2 regions of the Afipia sp. GW822-FHT04G07 genome follow, and region 1 is predicted to be linked to the other one. Evidence: predicted binding sites of a transcription regulator. Region 1 holds the regulator's gene; the other holds the start of a gene.

What was found. The regulator LexA, encoded in region 1, represses DNA repair genes until DNA is damaged. The targets are predictions, from matches to a motif close to TGTTCNNNNTGTGTTCNG.
Region 2: the regulator LexA is predicted to act here: its motif matches at 4,784-4,801, upstream of AC1RKJ_RS03350 (2'-5' RNA ligase family protein).

What each region holds. Positions count from the first base shown of each region.
Region 1 is NZ_JBXAMP010000001.1:204,127-219,597, reverse strand. Features, by position in the region: gene trpC (indole-3-glycerol phosphate synthase TrpC) at 1-276, shown strand, start outside; gene moaC (cyclic pyranopterin monophosphate synthase MoaC) at 278-796, shown strand; gene AC1RKJ_RS01050 (molybdopterin molybdotransferase MoeA) at 973-2,181, shown strand; gene lexA (transcriptional repressor LexA) at 2,348-3,061, shown strand; gene AC1RKJ_RS01040 (ComEC/Rec2 family competence protein) at 3,072-5,351, opposite strand; gene AC1RKJ_RS01035 (glutamine--tRNA ligase/YqeY domain fusion protein) at 5,447-7,120, opposite strand; gene gltX (glutamate--tRNA ligase) at 7,307-8,731, shown strand; gene gltA (citrate synthase) at 8,908-10,212, shown strand; gene lpxB (lipid-A-disaccharide synthase) at 10,316-11,524, opposite strand; gene AC1RKJ_RS01015 (LpxI family protein) at 11,521-12,375, opposite strand; gene lpxA (acyl-ACP--UDP-N-acetylglucosamine O-acyltransferase) at 12,375-13,202, opposite strand; gene fabZ (3-hydroxyacyl-ACP dehydratase FabZ) at 13,362-13,820, opposite strand; gene lpxD (UDP-3-O-(3-hydroxymyristoyl)glucosamine N-acyltransferase) at 13,820-14,905, opposite strand; gene bamA (outer membrane protein assembly factor BamA) at 15,050-15,471, opposite strand, start outside.
Region 2 is NZ_JBXAMP010000001.1:686,583-702,053, forward strand. Features, by position in the region: gene AC1RKJ_RS03325 (ABC transporter ATP-binding protein) at 1-539, opposite strand, end outside; gene AC1RKJ_RS03330 (ABC transporter ATP-binding protein) at 568-1,323, opposite strand; gene AC1RKJ_RS03335 (PAS domain-containing protein) at 1,674-2,276, shown strand; gene AC1RKJ_RS03340 (dicarboxylate/amino acid:cation symporter) at 2,301-3,632, opposite strand; gene AC1RKJ_RS03345 (ArsC family reductase) at 3,793-4,143, opposite strand; gene AC1RKJ_RS03350 (2'-5' RNA ligase family protein) at 4,177-4,761, opposite strand; gene AC1RKJ_RS03355 (ArsR/SmtB family transcription factor) at 4,910-5,248, shown strand; gene AC1RKJ_RS03360 (SRPBCC family protein) at 5,245-5,727, shown strand; gene AC1RKJ_RS03365 (DUF5993 family protein) at 5,853-6,011, shown strand; gene AC1RKJ_RS03370 (disulfide bond formation protein B) at 6,020-6,571, shown strand; gene AC1RKJ_RS03375 (hypothetical protein) at 6,561-6,851, opposite strand; gene AC1RKJ_RS03380 (DUF899 domain-containing protein) at 6,848-7,621, opposite strand; gene AC1RKJ_RS03385 (helix-turn-helix domain-containing protein) at 7,748-8,968, shown strand; gene AC1RKJ_RS03390 (Vgb family protein) at 9,000-9,650, shown strand; gene AC1RKJ_RS03395 (YdeI/OmpD-associated family protein) at 9,689-10,279, opposite strand; gene AC1RKJ_RS03400 (hypothetical protein) at 10,349-11,011, opposite strand; gene guaA (glutamine-hydrolyzing GMP synthase) at 11,023-12,618, opposite strand; gene AC1RKJ_RS03410 (nuclear transport factor 2 family protein) at 12,762-13,136, shown strand; gene AC1RKJ_RS03415 (RsmB/NOP family class I SAM-dependent RNA methyltransferase) at 13,143-14,444, opposite strand; gene AC1RKJ_RS03420 (MAPEG family protein) at 14,471-14,893, opposite strand; gene AC1RKJ_RS03425 (hypothetical protein) at 15,056-15,471, shown strand, end outside.

The DNA of each region.
Region 1 (15,471 bases):
CTGCGTTCGCCCCTGCTCGGCGTCAACAACCGCAACCTGCGCACATTCGAGACGACACTCGCCACCAGCGAAGAACTCGCGCCGCTGATTCCGAAGGATCGCATCAGCGTCGGTGAAAGCGGGATTTTCGCGCCTCAGGATCTTGCACGCCTCGAAAAGGTCGGCATGTCGACCTTTCTCGTCGGCGAAAGCCTGATGCGGCAGGCCGACGTCGCGGCCGCCACGCGCACGCTGCTCGCGCGCGACGGCGCGCAGCGCGCCACCGGGACGCGCTGACGTGGCCAAAAAATCCAGGACAAAGTCAAAGACAAAAGCAGGCTCCGCCCTCACCCACATCGACGCCAAGGGCGAGGCCCGCATGGTGGATGTTTCGGCAAAGCCCGACACCGAGCGCGTGGCGGTGGCCGAGGGCCATGTCGTCATGACCCGCAAGACGCTCGATCTGATCGTGAAGGGCAACGCCACCAAGGGCGACGTGCTCGGCACCGCGCGCGTCGCCGGAATCATGGCGGCGAAGCGCACCTCCGATCTCATTCCGCTCTGTCATCCGCTGGCGCTCTCGAAAGTCACTATCGACATCACGCCCGACACCAAGCTGCCCGGCTGCCGCGTGCGCGCGACGGTGAAGGTCAAGGGCCCCACCGGCGTGGAGATGGAAGCGCTGACCGCCGTGTCGGTGGCGTGTCTCACGATCTACGACATGGTGAAGGCCGTCGAGCGCGGCATTCATGTCGAAGGCGTTCGCCTCGTCGAGAAAAAGGGCGGCAAGTCCGGCCATTATCTCGCCGACTACTAGTGGTCCGGTTTTAACATTCGCACCCCGTTTCAGCAGGCCTTTATGCGAATGTTAAAACCAAAGGACCACTAGCAAATATAGACTTCGAGTGGAGTTTCGGATTTGACATTCGCTTTGCGTACTCGCTGCGGGGTGGAAGCGAATGTCAAATCCACTCCACTCGTAAGGAGCGTCCCATGGCGCTGATGCCGGTCGCCGAAGCCTATGCCGCCGTCCTCAAGGACGCAGCCGCGCTTCCCGAAGAAATGGCCGCGCTGAACGACGCGTTTCATCGCACGCTGTCCCGTGACATCGCAGCATTGCGCACCCAGCCGCCGGCCGACATGTCGGCGATGGACGGATATGCGGTTCGCGCCGCCGATGCTGTTTCGGGCGCACGCCTGAAAGTCATTGGCGAAGTCGCCGCCGGCCGCCCGTTCAATGCGACCGTCGGCGCGGAACAAGCCGCGCGCATTTTCACCGGCGGCGTGATCCCGGCCGGGACCGACGCCGTGATCATTCAGGAAGACACCGCGCGCGACGGCGACACCGTGATCGTGAACGAGGCCATCGCGGCGGGAAAAAACATCCGGCCGGCGGGCATCGATTTCCGCGAAGGCGAAACAGGGCTGCGGCGAGGATCGCTCCTGACCGATCGTGCGCTTGCGCTGGCCGCGAGCATGAATCATCCGCAACTGCCGGTGCATCGTCGCCCAAGAGTCGCGATCCTCGCGACCGGGGATGAACTGGTCGTGCCGGGCACAAAGCCCGCGCCGGGCCAGATCGTCCACAGCAACGTGTTCGCGCTGATCGCGCTCGCGCGCAACGAAGGCGCGGACCCCATCGATCTCGGCATCGCGCGCGATACACTCGAGTCGACAACCGACGCCATCCGGCGTGCGCGCGATCTCGGCGTCGATGTTCTTGTGACCACCGGCGGCGCTTCCGTCGGCGACCATGATCTCGTTCAGACTGCGCTGAAAGCCGAAGGCGTCGACATGGCTTTCTGGAAAATCGCGCTGCGGCCCGGAAAGCCGATGATGCACGGACGCCTCGGGCCGATGCGCGTGCTCGGCCTGCCCGGCAACCCGGTGTCATCCTATGTCTGCGCCTTCCTGTTTCTGGTGCCGCTCATCCGCGCGCTGTCGGGACGAACCCAGGTCGATCATGTCCTGGAGCGGGCCGTGCTGGGGCGCGAGCTGCCAGCCAACGACAAGCGGCAGGATCATCTGCGGGCAAGGGTTACAACCGGCGGCGACGGCGTGCCCGTCGCAACCTCGGTAGGCCCTCAGGACAGTTCTCTGGTGGGCAATCTGGCGGCGGCGGATGCGCTCATCGTCCGCCCACCCTTCGCACCAGCGGCCCCTGCCGGCTCGCCCTGCACGATCCTCCGGCTTCCCAACTAAAGCTCCCCGTCGTTGACGTGAAATTAAGGGGTTGCGGAACACATATGGAACAGATAGTGTTCGTTCATGATTTGTTTCGAGTGACTCGCAACTCCTGATTGGCCGTCCAACGGCCCGTATCCAGAGAGGCGCGGCATCGGAGCAAAGGCGATCGGGGACCAGATAGATGCTGACACGCAAACAATACGAGCTTCTGCGCTTTATCAACGAGCGGCTGAAGGAAGCTGGTGTTCCGCCCTCGTTCGACGAAATGAAGGACGCGCTGGACTTGCGCTCCAAGTCCGGCATCCACCGGCTGATCACGGCTCTTGAGGAACGCGGCTTCATCCGCAGGCTCGCCAACCGTGCCCGCGCGATTGAAGTCATCAAACTGCCGGAGCTTGGGAATTCGGGTGCCGGCGGCAACGGCCGTCGCGGCTTCACCCCCAGTGTCATCGAGGGCAACCTCGGCAAGGTCCGCAGCAGCGGCTCCGCCGGCCACGAGGACGATACGAACTTCCCGGTTTCCGTGCCGGTCATGGGACGGATCGCGGCCGGTACGCCCATCGAGGCGCTCCAGACCCGCAGCCACACCATCAGCCTGCCGCCCGACATGCTCGGGTCGGGCGAACACTACGCCCTCGAAGTGCGCGGCGATTCCATGATGGAAGCCGGTATTCTCGACGGCGACACCGTGCTGATCCAGCGCAACGACAGCGCCGACACTGGCGACATCGTGGTCGCGCTGATCGACGAGGAAGAAGCCACACTGAAGCGTTTCCGGCGACGCGGCGCATCCATTGCGCTTGAGCCTGCCAACTCGGCCTATGAAGTCCGGATCCTGCCGCCCAACCGCGTGCGCATTCAGGGCAAGCTGATCGGTCTGCTCCGGAAGTATTGAGCCTCGAGAATTAATCGTCCGGCTGGAGGTCGCTTTCGGCGGGCGTCGCATCGACGGAGCGCGCCGGGACATTCGGCCGAGACGCTGGAGCCTGTGGCTCATCCTCCGCAACTGCCGCAGACCAAGGGCGATCGACGCCGCGCGGCCTGATGGCTGTGACGGCATAGCCTTCGGCGGTCTTGCGCAAGGCGAGCGTCCCGCGCCTGCGCAGCGTGTCCTGATCCAGCACCGTGGCCGCGCAACCGGCCGGTGGTTGCCGCAACGTCACGATCACGGCGGCGCGCGCACAGTCGTCCGCGAAAGCTCCAGGTTTCAGCGTGAGAGCGACGGTGGCGCCGCCTTCCGCCTGCACCACGCATCCCGCATTGTCGCAGGACACACCATCTACCAGCGACGGATCGGCCGCCGTGCGGGTATCGGCATCGGCGGCGAGCCATTCGCGCGACAGGAAAGCATCCTTGCCGGTGCGCATCAGGCGCAGCCTGCCATCCTTGCCGCGTACCCCGACGGTGTGCCCATCGCCAGCCACGAGAATATCCGGCTGCGGTGTTGTCAGCGCCCACGCCGTTGCGAGCACGATCAGCCCCGCTCCTACCCAGCGCAGCGGCGTCCGCAACAGACCGAGCACGATGATGCCCGCGCTCATTACCGCCAATGGCCCGGTCCCGAACGCCGCAAGCCGCCCGATGGCGCCCGGCAATGCCGCGACCCATTGCGCCACCGCCATCATCCAGCCGATGCCGACATCCATCAGCCGCCAGAACACGCCGTCGAAGCCGAACGGCATGGCGAGCAGCCCCAACAATCCGGCCGGCATCACCAGCACCGAGACAACCGGCATCGCCGCGAGATTGGCCAGCACCCCGTAGGGCGTCACGCGATGAAAGTGAAATGCCGCGTAAGGCATCGTCGCAAATCCCGCGACCAGCGACGCCAGCGCCAGCATCGTGATCTCGCGGCCGCCCCACAACGCGGCGCGCGCCACCTGCGTATTGTCCGGCGACGCGAACAGGTTCGGCATCCCGAGTTGGACCAGCGCCACGAGTCCGAGCGTCGCCGCGAACGACATCTGGAAACTCGGATGCACCAGCGCCTCCGGTGCGATCAGCAGCACGATCATCGCCGCCACCGCAAGCGTGCGGAACGTGATGGCGCGGCGGTCCACCATCACCGCGATCAGCACCACCGCCGTCATGAAGAACGATCGTTGCGTCGCAACCTCCGCGCCCGACAACAGCAGATAGAACAACGCCGCGACGAAGGCCGCCGCCGCCGACCATTTCTTGATCGGGAACGTCACCGTTAATCCGGGAAACAGCGCGAGCAGCGCACGCACCGCGAAGAACACGACGCCCGCCACCACCGCCATGTGATAGCCGGAGATCGACAGCACATGGCCAAGCCCGGAGATAAACATGGCGTCGTTCACCGGCGTGGAAATCGCGTCGCGGCGTCCGGTGAGCAGCGCCGTTGCAATGGCGCGTGAATCGCCGGTGAGGACGCTGCGAATCCGCGCGTCGATTGCATCGCGCATCCCCTGCATCGTCGCGGCATAACGCAGATATGTGCCGCCGCTGCGCGGCGCCTCGATGGTCTTGATCGCGCCCATCGCGAATCCGGATGCGCCGATCCCGGCGAAATACATGTCGCGGCCAAAATCGTAACTGCCGGGGCGCAGCGGCGACAGCGGCGGCAGTAGCCGCGCCTTCAGCTCAACAAAACTGCCGACCGCAGGCGCAGTGCCTTTCTTGACCGACAGCCGCACACGTTCGAGTTTGATTTCGCTGCGCGGAGCTTCCATCTCTTCCACGCGCAGTACGAAGCGATCGGTGCGCTCGCGCTCATCGCGGGTTTCGACAAAGCCCTTCATCGTCACGGCGAACATCGGACGCGCCAGCACGCCATGCGCGACCCGGGCGGTCTTGAGCGCGGCCGTCGCGAAGCCCGCGGCGAGCGCGGCCAGCATTACCACCGCCGGAAACATCGGGTGCCTACGCGCGAGGAACGCGGCGATGCAGAGGACGGCTGCAGTCACGGCGGCAACGGACGCGACCGGCTCGCGATCCGCTGCGAAATACGCCGCGATTCCTGTGCCGAACGCGACCGGCACCCAGGGCAGCAACCGCCCCGGTCCCGCTTCGGCGCGCAACCAGCTTTTCAGGATACCGATCCACGACGACCAGAGACCCGCGCCGCTTTCGGCGGCTGAGCCGGCCTGCGCAGCACCCCGCGGCGGCCAGGTGGTCACCCGGCCTTGTGTGCGCCGCTGATCGTTGTCCCGGCTGGCCATCGCGCCGCCCCGCCCGCGCGTCCCCGCGATCGGATGCTACCTGACGGTGCATCAAAAGGGACAGCGGAACGGATGCAGAATGCGCGACTATATCTTCACGCTTCGGATGCAACCTTGGCCCAGGTGTCGCGCAATCCAACGGTGCGGTTGAACACCAGCTTGCCGGGCGTGGAGTCGCGGTCGCGGCAGAAGTATCCCTGCCGCTCGAACTGCATCGTGCCGGGATCGTTCGCGCCGGCCAGCGACGGTTCGACCATCGCCGTCACGACCTCGAGCGAGTCCGGATTGATCTGTGACGCGAAGTTGGCGGCGTCGGGCTGCTGCGCCGAGAACAGAAGATTGTAGAGCCTCACCTCAGCCGGCACTGCGTCCGACGCGGCGACCCAGTGGATCGTCCCCTTCACCTTGCGGCCGTCGGGCGCGTTGCCGCCCCGGGTTTCTGGGTCGTAGGTGCAGCGCAGTTCGATCACTTCGCCCGCGGCATTCTTGATGACGTCGCGGCAGGTGATGAAATAGCCGTAGCGCAGCCTCACCTCTTTGCCCGGTGCAAGCCGGAAAAACTTTTTTACCGGCGTTTCCATGAAGTCGTCGTGCTCGATGTAAATTTCACGCCCGAACGGAATCTGCCGCGATCCCAATGCCGGCACCTCCGGATGATTGACGGCGTCGAGATGTTCGACCTGCCCTTCCGGATAATTTTCGATCACCACCTTGAGCGGACGCAGCACGGCCATGCGGCGCGGCGCGCTCTTGTTGAGCGTCTCGCGGACCACGAAGTCGAACATGCCGATGTCCACGGTGCTGTTCGCCTTGGCGACACCGATCCGCTTCACGAATTCACGCAGCGCTTCCGCCGGCACGCCACGTCGCTGCAAACCCGCAAGCGTCGGCATGCGCGGATCGTCCCAGCCGGTGACATGCCCGCCACGCACCAGTTCCGTCAGCACGCGCTTGGACAGCAGCGTGTGGGTGACATTGAGACGCGCGAATTCGTACTGCCGCGGGCGCGACGGCACCGGAAGATTCTCGATGAACCAGTCGTAGAGCGGCCGATGATCGGCGAATTCCAGCGTGCAGATCGAATGGGTGACGTGCTCGATGGCGTCGGACTGGCCATGCGCGAAATCGTAGCTCGGATAGATTGTCCACGCCCCCCCGGTGCGCGGATGATGCGCGTGCAGGATGCGATAGAGCACGGGATCGCGCAGGTTGATGTTGCCTGACGTCATGTCGATCTTGGCGCGCAGTACGCGCGCGCCGTTCGGAAATTCGCCGGCGCGCATCCGCGTGAACAGGTCGAGATTTTCCGCAACGCTCCGCTCGCGGAACGGGCTGTTCTGTCCGGGCTCGGTCAGCGTGCCGCGCGTCAGCCGGATTTCCTCCTGCGACTGATCGTCGACATAGGCCTTCCCGGAGCGGATCAAATCCTGCGCCCAGCCATAAAGCTGCTCGAAATAGTCCGACGCGAAATGCAGGTGCGTGCCCCAGTCGAAGCCGAGCCAGCGCACGTCGCGCTCGATCGCATCGATGTATTCCTGTTCTTCCTTGGTCGGATTGGTGTCGTCGAAGCGCAGGCTGCAATGCCCGCCGAATTCCTCGGCAATTCCGAAGTTCAGGCAGATCGATTTCGCATGGCCGAGATGCAGGTATCCGTTCGGCTCCGGCGGAAAGCGCGTCACCACGCCGGCGTGCTTCCCGGCGGCAAGATCCGCAGCGACAATGTCGCGGATGAAGTCGCCGCCCGCGTCCGAACCCGATTCGTCAGTCATTGAAACCCTTTCAAGTTGGCGTCTATGTGCCAAATCCGGGCGGCCCCGCCAAGGCCAAATGGCGTTCCCGTGACCGGCGGCACCCGGCGAAAGTCCATTTAATTCGTCGCAATTCGCTTTGAGACACTGCGCCACCGGTGTGATACACGGCCCGCCAACACTTTCCCGAGGCTCCTGAACGCTGCCATGACCAAACCCGTCGTTACCCGCTTTGCGCCCTCACCGACCGGCTTCCTCCATATTGGCGGAGGACGCACCGCGCTGTTCAACTGGCTTTACGCACGCGGACGGGGCGGGAAGATGCTGCTGCGGATCGAGGATACCGACCGCGAGCGCTCCACTGAGCCTGCCATCGCCGCGATCATCGACGGCCTCAAATGGCTCGGCATCACATGGGACGGCGAGACGGTCTTTCAGTTTGCCCGCGCCGCGCGGCACCGCGAAATCGCCGAGCAGTTGCTCGCGGAGGGCAAGGCGTATCATTGCTACGCGACGCCAGAGGAACTCACCCAGATGCGCGAGGCCGCCAAGGCCGAAGGACGCGCCATGCGCTACGACGGGCGCTGGCGCGACCGCGATCCCTCGGAAGCGCCCGCCGGCGTCAAGCCGGTGATCCGGCTGAAAGCGCCGCAGACCGGCGAGACCGTGATCGAGGATCAGGTGCAGGGCCGCGTGGTCTGGCAGAACGAGAACTTCGACGATCTCGTGCTGCTGCGCTCCGACGGCAACCCGACCTATATGCTCGCCGTGGTGGTCGATGATCACGACATGGACGTCACGCATGTCATTCGTGGCGACGACCATCTGATCAATGCCGCCCGCCAGAAGCATATCTACGACGCGCTCGGATGGGACGTGCCTGTCATGTCTCACATTCCGTTGATCCACGGCCCGGACGGCTCGAAGCTTTCCAAGCGTCACGGCGCCCTCGGCGTCGATGCCTATCGCGCCATGGGATACCTGCCCGAGGCGCTGCGGAACTATCTGGTGCGGCTAGGCTGGAGCCACGGCGATCAGGAGATTTTCTCGACCGACGAAATGATCAAGGAGTTCGATCTGCCGGCGATCGGGCGTTCGGCCGCGCGGTTCGATTTCGCCAAGCTCGAAAATCTCAATGGTCACTACATCCGCACGACGGACGACAAGACGCTGCTGGCGAGCTTCGAGGATGTGCTGCAATTCGTGCCCGGCGGGGCGGCGATCAAAGCCAAGCTGAATGACACTACCCGCGCCCAGTTGCTGGCTGCCATGCCGGGCTTGAAGGAGCGCGCCAAGACTCTCCTGGAATTGATCGACAGCTCTCATTTTATCTTTGCCGATCGGCCGCTTGAGCTTGAACCAAAAGCGGCGGCGGTGATGACGCCGGAGACGCGCCAACTGATCGGGAAACTGAAAGCTGCGCTGGAAACAGTCAGCCCGTGGGCAGCCGATACCACCGAAGCCGCCATGCGCAGCTTTGCCGAAGAAAATAATCTCAAACTCGGGGCGGTCGCCCAGCCGTTACGTGTCGCCCTGACCGGCAGGACCACCTCTCCCGGCATATTCGACGTCCTGGCCGTGCTGGGACGGGAAACCTGTCTGGAACGCCTGCAAGATCAGGCCCTCGCATAGCCGGGGCGCATGCAAGGCAGCCCCAACTTTGGGCGGATATTGCCTATCTTGCAGCGCACACTGCAATGAGCTACCCATTTGGGCCACACTTCTGGAACAAAGCGCTTGCGTCCCCATATACATGGCGTTCGTGAGCCTCGCTTGCCCTGCGCAACACTGTCACCGGGGACTTTACGATGGATGCAAAGACGAACACCAAGAAGGCAACGCTGACGGTTGAAGGAAAGACCGTCGATTTCCCCGTCTTGAGCGGCAGCGTGGGGCCCGATGTCATCGACATCAGCAAGCTCTACGCCCAGACCGGCATGTTCACTTACGATCCCGGTTTTACGTCGACGGGCAGTTGCGACTCCAAGATCACCTACATCGATGGCGACGCCGGCATTCTGATGTACCGCGGTTATCCCATCGAGCAGCTCGCCGAAAAAGGCGACTTCCTCGAAACCTGCTATCTGCTGCTCTACGGTGAGCTTCCGACCAAGGCGCAAAAGGAAGACTTCGACTATCGCGTGACGCATCACACGATGGTGCACGAGCAGATGGCCCGCTTCTTCCAGGGCTTCCGCCGCGACGCGCATCCGATGGCCGTTATGGTCGCATCGGTCGGCGCTCTCGCCGCCTTCTATAATGACTCCACCGACATTTCCGATCCCAAGCAGCGCATGATCGCCTCCATGCGCATGATCGCGAAGATCCCGACGCTGGCCGCGATGGCCTTCAAGTACAATGTCGGCCAGCCCTTCGTTTATCCGAAGAACTCGCTCTCCTTCGCCGAGAACTTCCTCAACATGTGCTTCGCCGTGCCGTGCGAGGAGTACAAGATCAATCCGGTGCTGGCCGAAGCGCTGGACAAGATCTTCATCCTGCATGCCGATCACGAGCAGAACGCCTCGACATCGACCGTGCGCATCGCCGGCTCATCAGGCGCCAACCCGTTCGCCTGTATCGCCGCCGGCATCGCCTGCCTGTGGGGACCGGCGCACGGCGGCGCCAACGAAGCGGCATTGCAGATGCTCGCCGACATCGGCAGCGTCGAGAACATTCCGGACTTCATCGCCAAGGTGAAGGACAAGAACAGCAACGTCCGCCTCATGGGCTTCGGTCACCGCGTCTACAAGAACTACGATCCGCGCGCCAAGATCATGCAGCAGATGTGCCACAAGGTGCTGAAGGAGACGGGTCACGCCAACGACCCGCTGCTCCCGATCGCGCTCGAGCTCGAAAAGATCGCACTGAGCGATCCGTACTTCATCGACCGCAAGCTGTACCCGAACGTCGATTTCTATTCAGGCATCACCCTGAAGGCGATGGGCTTCCCCACCTCGATGTTCACCGTGCTGTTCGCGGTTGCCCGCACCGTCGGCTGGATCAGCCAGTGGAGCGAAATGATCCAGGACCCGCAGCAGAAGATCGGCCGTCCGCGCCAGCTTTATTCGGGCGCCACGTCGCGCGACTACGTCGGAATCGACAAGCGCAAGTAAGCGGAACAATTCGCAGAAAAAGGCCGGTGCAAGAAAGCACCGGCCTTTTTGTTTGAAGGCAACTTGGAAAATAGGTGCTTTCGGCTATTTTTGATGCGCTGATCTATTCCGAAAACCGGTTCCCACTTTTCGGGATCATGCGCATTGTGGCGATCACGCCGTCCGCCGCCAGCTCGCTCGGCCGCTTGCCGCCGGTGGACATGATCTCTTCCAGACGCGCGAAAGCATCCACCTGCCGCTGACGCGCGGGCGTATCGGCCAGAATATCGCGCAACGCCGGCGCGAGATTCTCCGCTGTGAAATCCTGTTGCAGGAACTCGGGAATGACATTCTCGCCGAGAATAAGATTGGCCAGGATGATCGACGAGGTCTGGATCACGCGGCGCGCGACGAAGGCCTCGATTTCCGTAACGCGATAGGCCGTCACCATCGGCACGCCGGCGAGCGCCAATTCAAGCGTCACTGTCCCCGACTTCGCCAGAGCCGCGCGCGCGTTGCGGAACGCCGCCCTCTTATCGCTGTCGCTGACCACGATCCTCGCCGGCACCGGCCAGCTTTCGGCAGCCGCACGGACACTGTCCAGCAATCCGGGCGTGGTCGGCAGCACCGGCTCGAAGGTTACGCCCTGCGCGCGCAACAGCCGCAACGTCTCGCCGAAGATCGCCATGTTGCGTCTGATCTCGCTGCGGCGGCTTCCGGGCAACACCACAAGCACCGGCGGCGCCGTGACGCGGCGCGCGAGTTCTTCCGCATTCGGCCGCAGCGCGTCGAGGTCTTCCAGCAGCGGATGGCCGACATAAGAGCACGGCGGGCCGTCGAGCCTGCGGTGAACGTCCTTCTCAAACGGAAGCACCGCGAGAACCCGGTCGACATAGGCGCGCATCTTCTTCGCGCGTCCGCCTCGCCAGACCCATACGGTCGGCGGAACATAGTTCACCACAGGGATCGACGGATCGCGGGCACGAACGCGCCGCGCGACACGATGGGTGAAATCCGGGCTGTCGATCAGCACCAGAACATCGGGATGTTCCTTCAGCACCGCGTCGGTGGCATCGCGAAGACGCTTCAGGATCATCGGCAACTTCTTCGGGATCGAAGCAAAGCCGATGATCGACAGTCCCTGGACTGAAACCAGCGAGTCGAGTCCCTGCTCCGCCATGTGGCGGCCGCCGATTCCGATCAGCCTCACAGCAGGTCCGAGCCGTTCGCGCAACGCGACCATCAGCCCTGCACCGAGCCGGTCGCCGGATTCTTCCGCGGCAATCAGGAATATCGTTCGCGGCGCGTCGGCATGAGCGGCGCTCGAACTCACAGCGGCAATCCCGTGACGAACAGTCCAGCCTGATCGGCCTTTGCGGTCATCACATCGGCTTCGGCGACGAGCGAATGTCCGGCAACGGTGCCTATGCCGGCAAGACCGGCGGCTACAATGCCATCGACAGTCTTCGGGCCGAGTGTCGGCAAGTCGAAGCGCAAGTCCTGACTGATCTTCGGTGTCTTGACCAGGACACCGCGGCCGGCCTTGGCGCGAATTCTTCCCACCTCGCGCAGTCGCGCGACCCGGGCCAGAAGAGCGTCCGTGCCCTCGATGTCTTCGACGGCGACGACATGTCCGTCAATGACGACAACCGCCTGACCGACGTCAAAGGGGCCGAGTGCCCGCAGCAGGTCGCGCCCCTTTGCGATGTCGGCCAGCGCGTCAGCGTCAGGCTCTCGGCGTGTGAGGGTTCCTTCCGGCATCAGCAGTTCGGGCGCGACGTCGCCGATGCCGACAACGCGGAAGCCGTACCGTTCAAAAATGCGGCTCACGCCCGACAGCAGGTGATCGTCACCGCCCCGCAACGCTGCGGCGATCGCGGGTATGGCGCGCACGGTGCCCCAGTCCAGACGAATGTCGGACAGTGCCGGTCGCACCATCCCGCCGAGGAATACGATGTCGCGACAACCTTCGGAACGTATCAGACGGGTCAACCGGCCGACCTGACCGAGCGCAACCCAATGATGCGGAAACTGCGTCACGCGAACCGGATCGCAAAAGCCCCTGACGGCAAATATAAAAGGGGCGATGCCCCGCGCGCGCAGCGCCTCGGCGACCGAGAACGGCAGCACACCGCCTCCAGCAATGATGCCGACTGTCGATGAGATCGCAGAATCTGCCGCCATCAGACCTCGCGGTGCGCGCGTTCACTCGGCTTGTCGGGATTGTTGTGGGCCATGCAAAGTGGCCGTTTCTTGCCGTCATCGATGAATTGCAAAATTTCGGCGATCGCCGGATCTTGGTCCTTCATCTTGCGTCCCGCATCAAGCCGATCTGCGAAGACACCGCCGCCATGAAACAACTGCTGATAGAATTCCCGCACGATCTTCAAACGCGACGCCGTGAAACCCCGGCGCCGCATCCCGATCACGTTCATGCCGACGAGATGCGCAAATTGTCCGCTGACCATTCCGTAAGGGATCACGTCGTGGCGCAAGCCCGACACGCCCGCCACCATCGCCTGCTGTCCTATCCGCACGAACTGATGCGCGGCTGACAGTCCACCGAAATAAACAAAGTCGCCCACCTCGCAATGACCACCCAGCGTCGCGCTGCTCGCGAAGATTACGTCATCGCCCACGATACAGTCGTGGCCGATATGCGCATACGCCATAAAGAAACCGCGCTTCCCGACCCGTGTCTTGCCGCCGCCCTTGATCGTTCCGACATTCATGGTGACGCTTTCACGAATGACGCAGCCGTCACCGATGTCCAGAGTCGTCGGCTCGTCGCGATAGCCCAGATCCTGCGGCGCCGTTCCGAGCGACGTAAAAGGAAACACCGTGCAATCAGCTCCAAGAGTAGTATGGCCAACGATATTGACGTGGCTGTGCAACTTGCAGTTCGCGCCGATCGTCACGTTCGGCCCGACGATGCAATAAGGCCCGATCGAGGCACCGTCACCAATGACGGCTCCGTCCTCTATTCGCGCGGTTGGATCGATCTTGCTCATCAGCCCCTCTGGTCAGCATCGTTCGCACGTCGTGAAACAGCGTGCGGACGGCATGACAATTTTATAACTCAACCCCACCCTTCACTTAGGCGATTGGCGGCACAAATGCGGTCATGAATTGTTACGCATGATGACGTGCGCCGCGTCAGACCGCCGGGATCAGTCCGCCAGCATGGCGCCGACGTCGGCCTGCGCGACGATTTCGCCGTTAACCTTGGCGTCGCCGTGAAACCACCACATGTCCCGCCGCCGCGTGACCAGCTTCATATGATAATGGATGATGTCGCCCGGGCCGGTCGGCTTGCGAAACTTGCACTTGTCGATGGTCAGAAAATACACGGCGGTCGGCCGATCGGTCTCGGTCGACAACATGCCGATCACGCCTGCGGTCTGCGCCATGCCTTCGATCATCAGGACGCCCGGATAGATCGGACGATTGGGAAAATGACCCAGGAATTGCGGTTCGTTGGCTGAGACGTTCTTGATGCCGATCCCGCTGAAATCCTTGCGGATGTCGATCACCCGGTCGATCAGGAGCATGGGATAGCGATGCGGCAGTGTCTTCAGGATCTGCCCGATGTCCACGGCCTCGATGGTGATTGGCGCCTGCTCGTCCATTATGTCTTTTCCTCGTCGCCCGCCCCGGACGGCTTCGATTTCGATTTCGCGCTGCCTTCCCGGCCGAGACGTTCGATCTCAAATAACTCACGAAAGAACTGCTTGATCGGTTTTGCCGGCGAGCCGCCCCAGCGCACGCCCGGAGGCACATCGCCGACCACGCTGCTTCGCGCCGCGATCATGGCTCCGTCTCCGATCGTCGCATGATCACTCACACCGATCCGCGCCCCGAGGACAACCCCGTCGCCGAGCGTGGAGCTGCCCGCGATTCCGCTCTGGCTGACCACAATGCAGTTTCGCCCGATGGTGACGTTGTGGCCGATCTGGACGAGGTTGTCGATCTTGCTGCCCTCGCCGATGACCGTGTCGTTCAGGGCGCCCCGGTCCACAGTCGTGCCGGCGCCGATCTCCACCCCGTTCTGGATGATGACGCGGCCCGCCTGCGGCACCTTCAGATGCCCCTTCGCGCCGGGCATATACCCAAAGCCGTCCTGACCGATCCGGCAGCCCGGATGAATGATGACCTCGTTGCCGATCAGCGCGCACAGCACCGTCGCGTTCGCGCCGATGTTGCAGTCCCGGCCGATCCGGACACCCGCGCCGATCACGGCCCCCGACCCGATCACGGTTCCGGACCCAATTTCGACGTCCGGCCCGATCACCGCCAGCGGGTCGATCACCACCCCATCCTCCAGGTGAGCCGACGGATGCACCACCGCGCCCGCCGCAACGCCGCCATTGTCGAACCACGAGGCGGGCCGCAACGTATCGGGGTATAGCGCCCGCATCGCCGCAACAAACGCCCGGTACGGCTCTGCGACGCGCAGGACGGCCACGTGTAGGGGAACGCTCCCCTCCATGCGCTCATTCACCAAGCACGCGCCTGCGTGCGTCTGTTGGAGTTGGGCCGTGTATTTCCGGCTTTCACAGAATGTGAGGTGGCCGGGCCCCGCGCGATCAAGCGAGGCGGCGCCCGTGACGATCCGGTCTGCGCATGATGGATCGGCAAGCGTGGCCCCCGTCAGGGTGGCCAGATCCGCCAGCGTCACGGGTGACGGGCGTTTAAAGAATGTCCTCTGCGCCATTCCACCCGCCGCGGTCAGGGAAATGCACTTTCCCGCGACTGGAACTCCGGCTCGCTGAGGGAAAATGCCTGCAACAAATAATGCAGCGGATACCGAATGGAGTTTCGGTATCCGCCTTATGCGAAGTGCGAGTCCGATCCGAACTCAGAATGAGGTACCGCCGCCGAACCGGAATTCCTGCACGCGGTCATTCGCACCCTTGGTCAGCGGAACCGCGTAATCGAAGCGCAGCGGACCGAATGGCGACTGCCAGATCAGGCCGACACCGACCGATGAACGCACCACCATGCCGTTGGAAGCAATGTCCATGCACTGGTTCTGGGCATTGATCAAAGGCGTGCTGTTACACGACGCTCCGATAACGCCTGATGTCACTCCCTGATAGTCCCACAGCGAACCGGCGTCGGCGTAAACCGCGCCCTTCATGCCGATTTCCTTGGGCAGGAACCAGAACGGCATCTGCAATTCGGCTGACGCGCCCCAATACTTGGTACCACCAAGTGCGTCCATATAAGTGCCCTGCGTGATATCGCGCGGACCGATACCAACCGGCGCGAAGCCGCGAA
Region 2 (15,471 bases), 480 kb from region 1:
ATCTTGCCGATCTGCTGAATGATGACCGGGGCAAGACCTTCGGTCGGCTCGTCCAGCATCAGGAACCGCGCGCCGGTGCGCAGGATGCGTGCGATGGCCAGCATCTGCTGTTCGCCGCCGGACAATTTCGTGCCCTGGCTGCCGAGGCGTTCCTTGAGATTCGGGAACAAATCGAAGATCTGGTCGAGCGACATGCCGCCGCCGCGAATGATCGGCGGCAGCAACAGGTTTTCCTTGACGTCGAGGCTGGCGAAAATGCCCCGCTCTTCCGGACAGAACGCCACGCCGAGACGTGCGATCCTGTCCGACGACATGCGGATGATTTCCTGGCCCTCGAACGACACCGAGCCGGTGCGCTTGCCGATAATTCCCATCACCGACTTGAGCGTCGAGGTCTTGCCGGCGCCGTTGCGGCCGAGCAGCGTGACGACCTCACCGGGGCGCACATCGAAATCGATGCCGTGAAGGATGTGGGATTCGCCGTACCACGCTTCCAGATTCTTGACAGCGAGAACCGGAGAGCCTGCGACGCTGTTCATGGCGGGATTATTCATGGTCATGGCGGGATTATTCATGGCCCGCTCCCAGATAGGCTTCCTTGACCTGCGGATGCTTCGAGAGCGTGGCGTAGTCACCTTCCGCGAGGACCTTGCCGCGCGTCAGGACAGTAATGGTGTCGGACAAGTTGGCGACGACGTTCAGGTTATGCTCGACCATCAGGATCGTATACTTCTGCGAAATCCGCTTGATCAGCGCCGCGACCTTGTCGATGTCCTCATGGCCCATGCCCGCCATCGGCTCATCCAGCAGCATCATTTCGGGATCGAGCGCCAGCGTGGTCGCGATTTCCAGCGCGCGCTTGCGCCCGTAGGGCATTTCCACCGCGGGCGTGTTGGCGAATTCGCTCAGCCCGACATCGTCGAGCAGATCCCGCGCGCGGTCGTTGAAACGATCCAGCACGGACTTCGACCGCCAGAAGTCAAACGAGTTGCCGTGCTGACGCTGCAAGGCGACGCGCACGTTCTCCAGCGCCGTGAGGTGCGGAAACACCGCTGAAATCTGGAACGACCGGACCAGGCCAAGCCGGGCCACATCGGCCGGCGCCATTGCCGTAATATCCTGCCCCTTATAGAGAATCTGGCCGCGCGTCGGCTTCAGGAACTTGGTCAACAGGTTGAAGCACGTGGTCTTCCCGGCGCCGTTCGGGCCGATCAGAGCGTGAATACTCCCCCGCCGCACCCGCAGATTGACGTCACTCACGGCCACAAAACCCGCGAATTCTTTCGTCAATCCGTGGGTTTCAAGAATAAACTCATCAGACAAGCGAATTCCCCCTGTCAGCCTTCACGCGAGCGCTCGCGTGTGACCGTTTTTGGCAGCCGTACCCTCAAGATTTTCAGGGAAAACCTCGCAAGGACCGACAGCTCGGGCGAGAATATGCAGCGAATTGTAAGCGTTGCGCAAGGTGCAATGCTGCCCAGCGGAACGTGCGTAATCTGCAAAAAGTATAATAGACGCCACTGCCCAAGCTCGCGCCAGCCGCTTTGCGCCGCTCCGGAAACGATCCGTTAAGCCTGTTTCCGGGCTTGATTCGGCTTTCACTGAAAATTTCAACCCAAGACGGAAGATTGCTGGCAATGAATTTTTAGCTATTTCATTTTGGGATTTCAGCGATGGATTTTTTAAGCGCAGCCCCGGCGATCGTAAAATCTATCAAGCAGCGCGAGCTCCTGAATTACTGGCTGCGGCTTTATGCCAGGCACGAACGTCTGCCGACGTTCGACGCCTATCAACCCGACCGTCTTGCCGAAGAACGCGACGATCTCGTCTACATCGTTGTCAAGGGCGCCGGCGATGCACTCCGCTTTGTGATCGACAGCGACGGCACGCGCATGTCGAATGCTTACGGGACAACCGGCAAAGGCCGTTATCTCGATGAATATCTCGGCGCCAAACTCGCTCCCGCGGTCATGCCTATCTACCAGGAATGTGTCCGGCAACGACTTCCCGTCTTCAGCATCTCGCAGGTCAACGACCTGTACGGCCGCAAGGTGGATTACGAGCGCCTCCTGATGCCCTTCTCGAACGGAGCAGGCGTCGACTGGATCATCGCTTCACTGAAGACGATCAGCGATGACGGCGGCTTTGAAATCCGCAACCTGATGCGCGCGAACGACGTGGAGCCGAGCTACAAACTTCGCGCCGTCATCAATCAGGATCTGTTCCACAAGCCCCCCGGCCGCATCGCGCCCGGCGATGCGATCGAGTTCGTCTAGGGCAGCGTGAGCCCGCGAAGCGGTTCAGGCCGCCGCGCGGGTATGCTCCATCTCCTCGCCGATCTCGATGGGATGCGCCATCGCCTCGTGCAGCTTGTCCTTGTCGAGTTCACCTTCCCATCGGCTAATGACGACGGTGGCGACGCCGTTTCCGATCAGGTTGGTCAGGGCGCGGCACTCGCTCATGAACTTGTCGATGCCGACCAGGATCGCCAGCGACGCGATCGGAATATCCGGCACGATCGCAAGCGTCGCCGCCAGCGTGATGAAGCCTGCGCCGGTGACGCCCGATGCGCCTTTCGACGTGACGATCGCGACACCGAGAATGCCAAGCTCCTGCCAGATCGTGAGATGCGTATTGGTGGCCTGTGCAAGGAACAGCGTCGCCAGCGTCATGTAGATGTTGGTGCCGTCGAGATTGAAGCTGTAGCCGGTCGGGATCACGAGGCCGACGACACCGCGCGACGCGCCGAGCCGCTCCATCTTCTTGATCATGTTGGGCAGCACCGTTTCGGATGAACTGGTGCCGAGCACGATCAAAAGCTCATCCTTGATATAGGCGATGAATCGCAGGATGGAGAATCCCGAGAACCGCGCGATGCCGCCCAGCACCAGCAGGACGAAAAGAACGCTGGTGAAGTAGAACGTGCCGATCAGCGCTGCCAGATTCCACAACGCGCCGAGACCGTAAGCGCCCACCGTAAAAGCCATCGCACCGAAAGCACCGATCGGCGCAGCGCGCACGATGATACGGATTACGCCGAAGAAAACCTTCGCAGCCATATCGATGGCGTGCGCGATGGGCTCGCCGGCCGGTCCCAGAAAGGCAATCGCGAAACCGGACAGGATCGACACCAGCAGCACCTGCAACAGATCGCCCTTGGCGAGCGCGCCGATGAAGCTTTCCGGAATGATCGCCATCAGGTGCGCGACGATGCCGTCTTCACTCGCCTTGTGGACGTAGGTCGCGACCGCTTTCGGATCGAGCGTCGCAGGATCGATGTTGAAGCCGCTGCCGGGCTGGATGATTTCACCGACAAGCAGGCCGACCAGCAGCGCGATGGTCGACACGACTTCGAAATAAAGCAGCGCCTTGAGTCCCACGCGGCCAACACGCTTGAGATCGCCCATCGAGGAAATGCCGTGCACGACCGTGCAGAAGATGACCGGTGCGATCATCATCTTGATCAGCGAGATGAAGCCGTCCCCGAGCGGCTTCAGCGCCTTGCCAGTGTTCGGATAGAAATGGCCGATCAGGACGCCGAGCGCGATGGCGATCAACACCTGAATATAGAGAATGCTGTACCAGGGCGATCGCGTTGAGGCCGGTACTGACGAGGCGGTGGTCACGGTCATTGACGGTATCCTGCGAGGGGCGGCGGTAAAACGTGCGTCCGCGGAACGTGCGCCAGAATGCCGCACCCCTCAAGCAAAATCCATACTCCGCAGACCTCCTTCCACGCTCTCGTGATGCGGAACCCCTCCGCGGAGTTCAAACCCGCTCCGACGCATCAACTCACCGCTTGATCGACGTCTCGTAAATGTCCGGCTTGAAGCCGACCAGCAGCTTGCCGCCGGTCTCGAGAACGGGACGCTTGATCATCGACGGCTGGGCCAGCATCAGCGCCATCGCCTTCCTCTCGGTGAGATTTTCTTTCTCGACGTCGGGAAGTTTCCGGAACGTGGTGCCGGCCTTGTTCAGCAGCGTCTCCCAACCGACCTTCGCGCTCCACTTCTCAAGACGCTCCTTGTCGATGCCCGCCGTCTTGTAATCGTGAAAGCTGTAGTCGATGCGATGCTTGTCCAGCCACGCGCGGGCCTTCTTCATCGTGTCGCAGTTCTTGATGCCGTAGATTGTGATGGGCAAGGCGTATCCTCAGGTAAATTCACGAACCGAACTTTAGCCACGCAACGGCCAGCGCGCGAGGTGTATGTGCCTGCCCTGCCCCACAAGGCTGTGCACGAGCACGAACTCCGTCACGGTCCACCCCAATGTTTCGATCGCGCGCTCTTCAACAATGCGCTGATCGTAAAGCAAGGTCATGTGCGGCGTGAAATGCCGCGTCACCCAGCGTCCCAGCCCGGCTTTTGTCATGACCTCACCCAAGCTCCGGTGAAATGCGGTCAACGCGGCCATGTCTCCGCACGCGCGCAACACGAACGGCCTCCTTGCTCTCCTGTTATGGAAACTCAACGCATGATCGAAACGCACCTCGAACGGCGGTATGGACACGGCAGCCGCCGCCGCATGCGTCGTATCCACAAGCCCGGGCGGCACACCGTTGTACTTGCCGAGACTGTGCAGCGAGACATGAAGACATGACGACGCAAGCGCCTTGCCGCTTAGCCCGTGATCCCTGCGACATTGCTGAATCCGCTCATCGATCGCGGGGACGCTCGTGATGGGCGGGACGAACGCCAGGAACAGATTGTCGGTCGGCTCCAGGGGACTTTCAAATCGCGGCAATAGAAGCTGCTCGGACATGATACGCACTCCGATTTTACATCGGAACAAATCATGAACATTTCGGCCTGTAAAGCGGCGGGCCGCGTCGGTGCTTCAGAGGCTGTTTCCGGCTTGACGGCCGGCCTGCCTGGTTGTATTTAAGCATCTACTTAAATAAGAGATGACCATGCCCAGCGATGCTCTGAGCGGCACTTTCAAGGCTCTCGCCGATCCCACGCGGCGCGCGATCCTTGCGCGCCTTGCGCTCGGCGAAACCTCGGTTCTGGAACTGGCAAAGCCATTCGCCATGAGCCTCCCGGCCGTCTCCCAGCACCTGAAAGTTCTGGAGAGCGCAGGCCTTGTCGCGCGCAGCCGCGACGCCCAGTGGCGGCCCTGCCGGCTGGAGCCCAAGGCGCTGAAGGACGTCACGGAATGGCTCGATCAGTATCGGCGGTTCTGGGAGGAGAGCTTCGGCAAGCTCGATCTGTATCTGAAAGACATCCAGCCAAAGGAAACGGACACATGACGACAACTCTCAAGGTCAAGGCGAGCGCGCCGGAAGACCAGCCCACCATCACGATGGAACGCGAATTCGACGCCGCTCCGGCGGCGCTGTTCCGTGCCTTCACCGACACCGAGGCTTTGAAGACGTGGTACGGCCCGAACGGCTTCACCATCACGGTGCACGCGATGGACCTTCGCGTCGGTGGCCTGTTTCGCTTCACCATGCACGGACCGGACGGCACGGACTATCCGAACCGCATTGCCTACCGTGAGATCAAACCGGCAGAGCGCCTCGCCTATCGCCACGACTCGGACATCGACGACGATCCTCGCGCCTTCGACGTCACTGTCACTTTTGAGGCTTTGGGCACAAGCCGGACGCTCCTGACGATGCGCTCGATTTTCCCATCGGTCGAAGCGCGCAATGCGGTTACGAAATTCGGCGCGGTCGAACTCGGCATGCAAACGCTCGAAAAGCTGGCGGCCTATGTGAAGGGATAGTTTTGGCGACGGAATCGTGGGCGCTCCTTGCTCACCGCCCGGCTAATGGCCGTCATTGCCTGAACCGCCGCTCGCCGACCACCGAATCTGTCATAGGGTAAGTGGTCGGCTGCCCGGGGGTGAGGATGGAATTTACCGCATTGTTTCTGACGATCGCGATCGTGATGCTCGTCGCATGGCGCGGTTCGCGATCCCTCGCGCTGGCCTTGTCCGCCGCCGTGCTCATCGCGTGCGTGGCCACCTTTCTGCATCACGCGACCGATGCCTTGAAGCTGTCGTTCTGAGGCACATCATGACCCCAGCGCGCGCGATCAGCCTCAACGCACTCAGCCTCTATGCGGTGGCGGGCCTCCTTGCGGCGGCATTCGCAGCACAGTTGCTGCTGAATGAACTGCCCTGCCCGCTGTGCCTCCTTCAGCGCGTCATGTTCGCAGCACTGGCCATCGGGCCGATCCTGAACATTCGCTTCGGGCCGCGGCCCAGCCACTATGCGCTGTCGCTGTTCGCCGCCGTCATCGGCGCGGTGGTATCGACCCGACAGGTTCTGCTTCACATCATGCCGGGGGATTCCGGCTACGGCTCCGCGATATTCGGCTATCACTACTATACGTGGGCGTTGCTGGGATTTGTCGCCGCCATCGTGATGCTGTCAGCCATCCTGCTGTTCGACAGCCAGTTCGACAAAAACAATAGCGAGCCTGCGGCTTCAGCGGGAGCGTTTGCGCGCGTCGCAGTCTGGCTCGTCATCGGGCTTGTCGCATTGAACGTGATATCGACGCTGCTGGAATGCGGCTTCGGCGCGTGCGCCGATAACCCCGTTGTCTATGAGTTGCTCAAGCGCTGACGCGGCCCTCGTTACGCCGGGCCGAGATCAGTTTCAGCCAGGGCGTCACATGGAATGCGCTCATCAGCATATACATCGCGGCCATGCCGTCGAGCGGCGACGCGCCTTGTCCGCTCGAGCACAGCATCGCTGGCATCCCTTCACCGAGAACACCTGTCAGCAGCGCCATGATGGCGAAGGTCGGCGCTGCCGCGAGACTCAGCCACTCGGCCGCGCGGAACGCGCCTGCGTTGCCGGGCACCGGCCCGCCGTCCGGTGCGCCTGAACAGGCGGCGCTCATGTCTGCGCACCGCCGTCTTTTTTCCGGAACGCTTCCTCTCCGGCATCCGACACCGCGATCCACTTCGGATCAGGCGCTGCGCCGGCGACGTAACTGTCGTTCCAGTTCCACCACTTGTATGGCCGCTCCTGCGGATAGCCCTTCGGTGAGTCCTCCCACACCTCCTGACGTCCGAGCGCGGTCATGTCGAGGTAGCTCCAGACGGTGCCCATCGCCTCATCGCCGCGGCTGTTGATGAGGTAGGTGCGGAAAATGCGCTCGCCGTCGCGAATGAAGGCGTTGTGGCCGTGCCACTCGTCCACACCGAAGTCGGCGTCGAAACTGTCGGTGATGGTGACCCATGGGATTTTCTCCCAGCCCATCCGCGCCTTCAGGCGCTTGATGTCGGCCTGCGGTGCGCGCGAGGCATAGACGAGGGTCGTATCGCGCGCGTTCAGATGGACGGGGTTGGAAACCTGGTCGGCCCCCAGTGAACAGCCGATGCAGGCATGTTCCGGCCAGCCGTGCACGCCGGGCTCGAAGAAGGCGCGGTAGACGATGAGCTGGCGGCGGCCATTAAACAGATCGAGCAGGCTCACTTTGCCGTTCGGGCCATCGAACGTGTAGGTCTTTTCCACCGCCATCCACGGCATCCGCCGGCGCTCGGCGGCCAGCGCATCACGCGCGCGCAGTTGGGCCTTCTCCTTGACGAGAAGCTGCTCACGCGCGGCCTCCCACTCCTGCGGCGACACGATTGGTGGTGTGTTCATTTCGTTCTTGCCTGTCGTCATGATCTGTTCTCCATCGGCGTCATCGCCCCGCCGTTCGATCCCAATACGGCTTGCTGGCTGGCGGTCGCGGGTTAGATTAGGGCCGGGCCGCCGGACAGTGGGAGTGACAAGTGTGTCGGGATTCAGATGGACTCGCTAATCACGGCAGCGGCCCACGCGCTCGCGTCGGGTGATCCTCTCGGCGCATTGAACAGGGTTGCATTGCGCGACGACCCGCCTGCCCTCGCGCTTCGCGGCATCGCGATGGCGCAACTCGGCGATCTCGTCCGGGCACGAACCCTCCTGCAAAAGGCCGCGCGTGCCTTCGGGCCGAAGGAAGCCGTGGCCCGCGCGAGGTGCGTCGTCGCCGAGGCCGAGATTGCGCTGGTCTCGCGGGATCTCGGCTGGCCCACCAAGCCGCTCGAAGCGGCCCGCATGGCCCTCGAGAAACACAACGACTGGGTGAATGCCGCCCATGCGCGGCATCTTGAAGTCAGGCGCCTTCTCCTGATCGGACGCCTCGACGAGGCGGAGCGCGCGCTCGCCAAGCTCGATCCGGCGCCCTTTCCGCCCGCATGGCGGGCCGCGCACGAACTGGTCGTGGCCGGGATCGCGATGCGGCGACTTCGGACCAAGGACGCGTACGCCTCGCTCGCACGCGCCGGACGTGCGGCACGCGACGCCCGTATCCCGTCGCTTCTGGCGGAGGTCGAAAGCGCCTCACGTGTCCTGAGCACGCCCGCGGCACGGCTCATTGCACACGGCGAGGTGCGCCCGCTCCTGCTTGAAGAGGTCGAAGCATTGCTGGCATCGAAAGCGCTGGTGGTGGACGCATGCCGTTATGCCGTGCGTCACGCGGGCACGACGATCTCGCTCGCACGGCGGCCGGTGTTGTTCACGCTTGCCCGCGCGCTCGCCGAAGCGTGGCCGAAAGATGTGTCGCGGAGCGCGCTGCTTGCGCGAACATTCCGCGCAAAGCACGCCGATGAATCGCATCGCGCGCGGCTGCGCGTCGAGATCGGACGGCTTCGCAAGGCGCTACGGCCGGTAGCCGACGTGACCGCGACCAAAGACGGGTTCGCGCTCGCGCCGCTTCGCGCGCGCGATGTCGTCGTATTGGCAACGCCCGTCGACGAGGAACACGCGTCGGTGCTCGCATTCCTCGCCGACGGCGAGTCGTGGTCGAGTTCGGCGCTCGCCCTGGCGCTCGGCGCCAGCCAGCGGACCGTGCAGCGTGCGCTCGATGAACTTGGCGATGCAGGCAAGGTCCAATCGTTCGGCCGTGCGCGCGCGCGCCGCTGGATGACACCGCCCGTGGCGGGATTCACGACGGCATTGTTACTCCCGGCTGCTCTGCCGGGTGGCTAGGTTGCAGCCATCGAAACAACAGAGGTGAAACATGAAAAGAGCAGCAGCCGAAATTCTTCGCGAGTATGGACCGTTTCCCGGCGTCGAGGCCGTGCATGGCGTCACCTTTGACGGCCAGAGCATCTGGTTTGCGTCCGGCGACCGGCTGAATGTCCTCGATCCCGAAAGCGGCAAGACCGTGCGGACCCTCGACGTCCCCGCGCATGCCGGAACAGCGTTCGACGGACGCTATGTATTTCAGCTTTTTGAAAAGAACATCCAGAAGGTCGATCCGAAATCCGGCCGCGTGCTTGCGACGATCCCGGCGCCCGGCAACGGCGGCGATTCAGGCATGGCGTGGGCCGAAGGCTCGCTCTGGGTCGGGCAGTATCGGGACAAGAAAATCCATCAGGTCGATCCCGAGACGGGAGCGATCCTGCGCACCATTGAATCGAGCCGCTTTGTCACCGGCGTCACCTGGGTCGATGGCGAGCTCTGGCACGGCACATGGGAGGGCGACAACAGCGAATTGCGGCGCATCGATCCTCAAACCGGCGACGTTATCGAGGAACTCGCCATGCCTCCGGGAATGGGCATTTCGGGACTTGAGTCCGACGGCGGCGATCGGCTTTTTTGCGGCGGCGGGCCGAGCGGAAAAATAAGAGCCGTGCGCCGGCCGAAGCGAGCCTCCAAGACTGTCTAAGCGCTTATGCAAACTCCCGCGAGCAGATCGCGCTGCGCTCATTTCTTGCGTTGCGGATAGATCGTTTCGCCACGCTTGAGCATGGCGACGAAGGTCTCGATCTTCTTCGACCGCCCGGCTTCCGTCTTCATGTTGTGGGTACGGAATGCCATTGCGAAACGATTTTGCGCGCTGAGTTTCGCAAGCATGGCCTTGGCTTTTGGCTCGGCGTCGATGGCCGCTTGCAGATCGGCGGGGATTTTCATGTCCTTGCCGCTCTTGTAGGCGCGGTCCCAGCGCCCGTCGGCCTTGGCGGCTTCGACATGTGTCAGGCCGTGCGCGGTCATCCTGCCTTCCTTGATCAGCCGCGCGACGTTATCGACATTGATCTGGCTCCAGGTGCCCTTCTTCGTGCGCGGGGAATAACGCTGCAGGAAGCTCCGGTCGTCGAACCCCTTGCGCTGGCCGTCGATCCAGCCCCAGCACAGCACGACATCGATGGCTTCCTTGGGCGTGATCGACTTGAGGCCCGAATCCACCTTGTGGATTTTGATCCAGACTTCGCCGGCTTTATCGTGGTTCTTGGCGAGCCACTTGTAAAAGCTCGCGGCGTCCTTGAACGCGCGAATTTTTTCGGGATCGACTTTCACCGAGGCATCAATAGCGATGCGGGTCGTGGCCCGGTAGACGCTGCCATGAACCTCGCAACTGCCAAAAGCTCATTTGGGCACGCTCCAAGTACTTAGGCCACGCACCGGTAGCGCGTCATTATTGTCATCAAGCTCCTTTATTATTCCCCGCATCCGAGCGTCCAATTCATCAACTAAACACATTAAGGATTGCTCATGTTGTGCGACCTGCGTCGCTACTTCCAGTGAAGGGCGCTCGCCTTTTTCAAGGCATTCCGCCGCCTTTCCAAGATAGAAATCCATTTGCCGCAATAATAGGACACCGTTACTAGCAAGCTGATTTACCACGGGATGAATATGGTCTGCCCGCTCCGCGAACGATTGCAAAACATTCTGCCCATTTTTGCTGCGGATCAACCAGTGTCGCAACGGAATTTCATTTTTCAAAATTTGTTCATCAACGATTTCAGCGACAGTTAAAGCCGCATCCCGTTGGGCATTTACTAACGCGAACCGAACAGCCCACGCATTCTCTTCGCCTCGCGCTCGACGATCGCGTCTTTGCAATTTTTTTTCGCGATGAAATAACCAGACAGCCCCTGCAATCGCGGCAATTGATCCGGCCGCCTGCACCCAAGCAGCGCCATTCGCACCGAAACCTTCTTTAGCAATGCTGATAGCAGCCCCTACTGTACAGAACGTAACAACTGCGGCACTTGAAACTATAAAGATGGCAGTGCCTCGATCGCGCATCGCCTTCTACCTCATTCCCACTCGATCGTGCCCGGCGGCTTCGACGTCACGTCGTAGACCACGCGGTTGACGCCCTTTACCTCGTTGATGATGCGGGTCGCGGTCTCGCCGAGGAACTTCATGTCGAACGGATAGAAGTCGGCAGTCATGCCGTCGGTGGACGTCACCGCGCGCAGGCCGACGACGTACTCATAGGTCCGGCCATCGCCCATCACGCCGACGGTCTTCACCGGCAGCAGCACGGCGAAAGCCTGCCAGATGGTGTCGTACAAACCCGCCTTGCGGATCTGATCGATATAGACCGCATCGGCCTCGCGCAGGATGTCGAGCTTCTCGCGGGTGATCTCGCCCGGACAGCGGATCGCAAGCCCCGGTCCCGGAAACGGATGCCGGCCAACGAACACGTCCGGCAGGCCGAGTTCGCGGCCCAGCGCGCGCACCTCGTCCTTGAAGAGTTCGCGCAAGGGTTCGACCAGCTTCATGTTCATGCGCGCGGGCAAGCCGCCGACATTGTGATGCGACTTGATCGTGACGGACGGACCGCCGGTAAACGACACGCTTTCGATCACGTCGGGATAGAGCGTGCCCTGTGCGAGGAAATCCGCGCCACCGATCTTCTTGGCTTCGTCATCGAACACATCGATGAATAATCGCCCGATGGTCTTGCGCTTCACCTCCGGATCAGTGACGCCTTCAAGCTCACCGAGGAATGTCTTCGACGCGTCAACATGCACCAGCGGGATGTTGTAGTGGTGCCGGAACAAGTCGACGACGGTCTTGGCTTCATCCTTGCGCAACATGCCGTGATCGACGAACACGCAGGTCAGCTGCTCACCGATGGCTTCGTGAATCAGGATCGCCGCCACGGATGAATCGACGCCGCCCGACAGGCCGCAGATCACCCTGCCCTTGCCTACCTGCGCGCGGATCTTCTCGACCGCTTCCTCGCGGAACGCGCGCATGGTCCAGTCGCCGGTCAGCCCCGCGACCTTGCGGACGAAATTCTTGATCAGCTTCGCGCCGTCCGGGGTGTGCACCACCTCGGGATGAAACTGCATCGCATAGAACTTGCGCTTGTCGTCGGCGATCACGGAGATCGGCGAGCCCGGCGCCTTCGCGACGCCGCGGAAACCGTCCGGCAACTTGGTCACGCGGTCGCCGTGGCTCATCCAGACGTAATGCTTCTCGCCGACCTTCCAGACATCCTCAAACAACGCGCAGTTATCGGTCACTTCGATCAGCGCGCGGCCGAACTCGCGATGATGTCCGGCTTCGACGGTCCCGCCGAGTTGCTGCGCCATGGTCTGCTCGCCGTAGCAGATGCCGAGCACCGGCACGCCTGCGGTCAGGATCGACATCGGCGCGGACGGCGCATCGGCATCGAGCACGGAGGCCGGTCCGCCGGACAGGATCACGGCCTTTGGCTGCATCTCCCTGAAGGCCGCTTCGGCCTTCTGGAACGGCACGATTTCGGAATAAACGCCCTCCTCGCGGACGCGCCGCGCGATGAGCTGCGTCACCTGGGAGCCGAAATCGACGATGAGAATCTTCTCGTGAGCGGCCGCCACGTCGGGCGTCGCTGAAGCGGTCTGGCTGTGTGCTGTCATGGGCAGGAAATACGCGACGGGGGGCGGAGTCGCAACCCGGCAAAGCATGCACGCCGACGCAATCCACCCATCAAAGAGCTCCCGGTTGACTTGCCTTAAATTAGGTCAATAATACTGACCTAATTATAAGATAGGAGAGAAACATGCAAGCTCTGGAGAGGACGCTCGAACAAAGGACCGCCTTCGCGGACGCCTGGATCGGCGCCTGGAACAGCCGCGATCTCGACGGAGTCCTGGCGCTCTATGCCGACGACAGCGAAATGGTCTCGGACAAGATCATCAAGCTGGGTTTCGATCCGAACGGACGGCTGCGCGGCAAGGACAACCTTCGCGCCTATTGGGGCCGCGCCCTGCCCCTGCGCCCGAAGCTCCATTTCACGTTGATCAATGCCTTCGTCAGTCCGGACAGCCTTGTGGTGTTCTATCGCGATGAACTCGGACACGAGATCTGCGAGTATCTGCGCTTAAATGCCGACGGCAAGATCGTACAGGGATCCGCCAACCATATTCACGGCTGATACATTTTAGGTCCGGCGCGTCAGAACCGACACAAAAAACCCGTCGGTGCCGGTCCGGCGCGGGGTCATCAGCAGCCCCTCGTCCGATTGCAGCGTGGCGGCGGTGAAATCGTCCGCCTTGTCCCACAGCACCGAAACCACCTGCGACGGCGGCACCACCGCGAATTCAGGGTGGCGGCTCACGAAGGCGCGGACCTGCTCGTTGTTCTCCTGCGGCAGCACCGAACACGTAATGTAGGCGATCCGCCCGCCGGGCTTGGCGAGCGACGCCGCGCGATCCAGCACCGCGATCTGGTCCTTGACGCGAACCTCGAGCGCGCCGGGGCGCATCCGCCATTTCGCGTCCGGGTTGCGACGCCATGTCCCGGTGCCGGTACAGGGCGCGTCGATCACCACAAGATCGGCCGACGCCTTGATGTCGCTCAATGTATCGTCCGGCCCCTTCGGCGTGCGCACATCGGCATTGTGAACGCCTGCGCGCGACAGCCGCTCGTGGATCGGTGCAAGCTGGCGCTTGTCGTGGTCGGTCGCGATCAGTCTTCCTTTGCCCTGCATCATCGCGGCGAGCGCCAGCGTCTTGCCGCCCGCGCCGGCGCACATGTCGATCACCTGCTCGCCGGGCTTCGCGCCGCTGAGAAGGGCGGCGAGTTGCGAACCTTCGTCCTGCACCTCGACGCCGCCCTTGATGAAGTCTTCCTCCGAATGGATACCGGGATTGCGCGCGTCGGCGCCGAGATCGATCCGCAATCCGATCGGCGACCACGGCGTGGCCTTCGCGCCCAGATGCTTCATCGAACCCAGCACCTTCTCGCGCTTCGCCTTCAGCGTATTGACGCGCAGGTCGAGCGGCGCGCGGCTGGCCATCGCAGTGGCCTCCGCCACCCGCGCATCGCCGAACACGGCGGCAAGCTGCGGATCAAGCCATTCGGGGTAATCGCCCGCGATATGCGCGGGGGCATCAATGAGTGTCCGCGAGGTCAAAGCGGCGCGCTCGGCATCGGTCAGCGGCTCGGGCGCGAAACGTCCGCCGTCGCACAAGGCCGCAACCGCGTCAGCATCCAGCCCTCGTTCGAGCTTGAGCATCCCGAGCAACCGCGCGCGCGGCGTATCCGCGTCCATCAGCCACGCCGACGACGCCCGGCGGCGCAGCACGTCGAACACCAGCCCCGCGATCGCGGCACGGTCGCCGGATCCGGCAAAGCGATGCGCGGTGCCCCAGTCCTTCAACGCGTTCGGCGCGGGAACGCGCTGCGCGTCGATGGCTCCAAGAATCTCGATGGCTGCGGACAGCCGCGCGGCAGGCGTCATGATGGTCTTTCAGAAGTGGCCGGTCGTCAGATCGCGAACAATATCTTGAGCGCGAAGTAGACCCACATGATGAGAAGAACAAGCGCTCCGGCCGCGAAAGCCGAGAAACGCAGTTTCAGGTTGTTCGAGGTGGCGTAAATGCCCGCATGAACGTAGCGCGTCACCACGAACACCCATGACAACAGCACGGTGATGAGATCGGCCTGCCGCAGCGGCAATGCAATGGCGATCAGCACAAAAAACAGCACCGGCAGTTCGAACTGGTTGGAATAGGCATTGCTGACCTGAGCCGCCTTGGTTGGCCATGCCTTCTGGCCGACGGCGATGTCGGACATTCGGACTTCGCGGTTTTTGAGCGCGCCGGTGCGCACCGAGAACATCCTGAACATCAGAATGAATGTCAGCAGCACGAGAACGAAGACCGGCAACAGAACCATCTGAAGTGTCATTTGAGCCCCCCAATGCCTGAATATACGCCGTTCCGCTATAGCCGCCCCCTCCCGCCCTGACAATCGGCTCAGGAGAACTGTGAACCTCCTCACAGACTGGCGCGACCAACGCATGGAAAGGATAAGCGTCCGGCCGTTGGCTGGGCCGCAACGGGTGCCGCGATGCTTTATATCGTCTCGATTTTGTCCGGCGTGCTGGGAGCCCTCGGAAGCGCGGCCGCTGCCGCGACAATCGCAGCATCCCTTGGCGGTCCGGAGAACCTCGATGCATTCATTGTCATCGGCCCGCTCGCTGCGGTCGCCGGATTCTTGACGGCCGTGGTGCTCACACTGACTATCAAGGGCGACGTCAGGACGGTGCGCGGCCTTGCTGTTCGCAGCCTCGGCGTCGTTCTCATGACCGGCGCATTGGCGGCGGGCGCTTACAGCCTGCGCAGCGCGGCGCTCGCGCATCTCGGCCTCATGACCAAGGCACCCGCCGTCGCGTTTGAAATCCGGCTGCCGCAGGCGGCGGCCATCAGCGACCTGAAGCGCGAAGCGCAGGTCGAACTGCTCACCGACCTCAATCAGACGCTGGC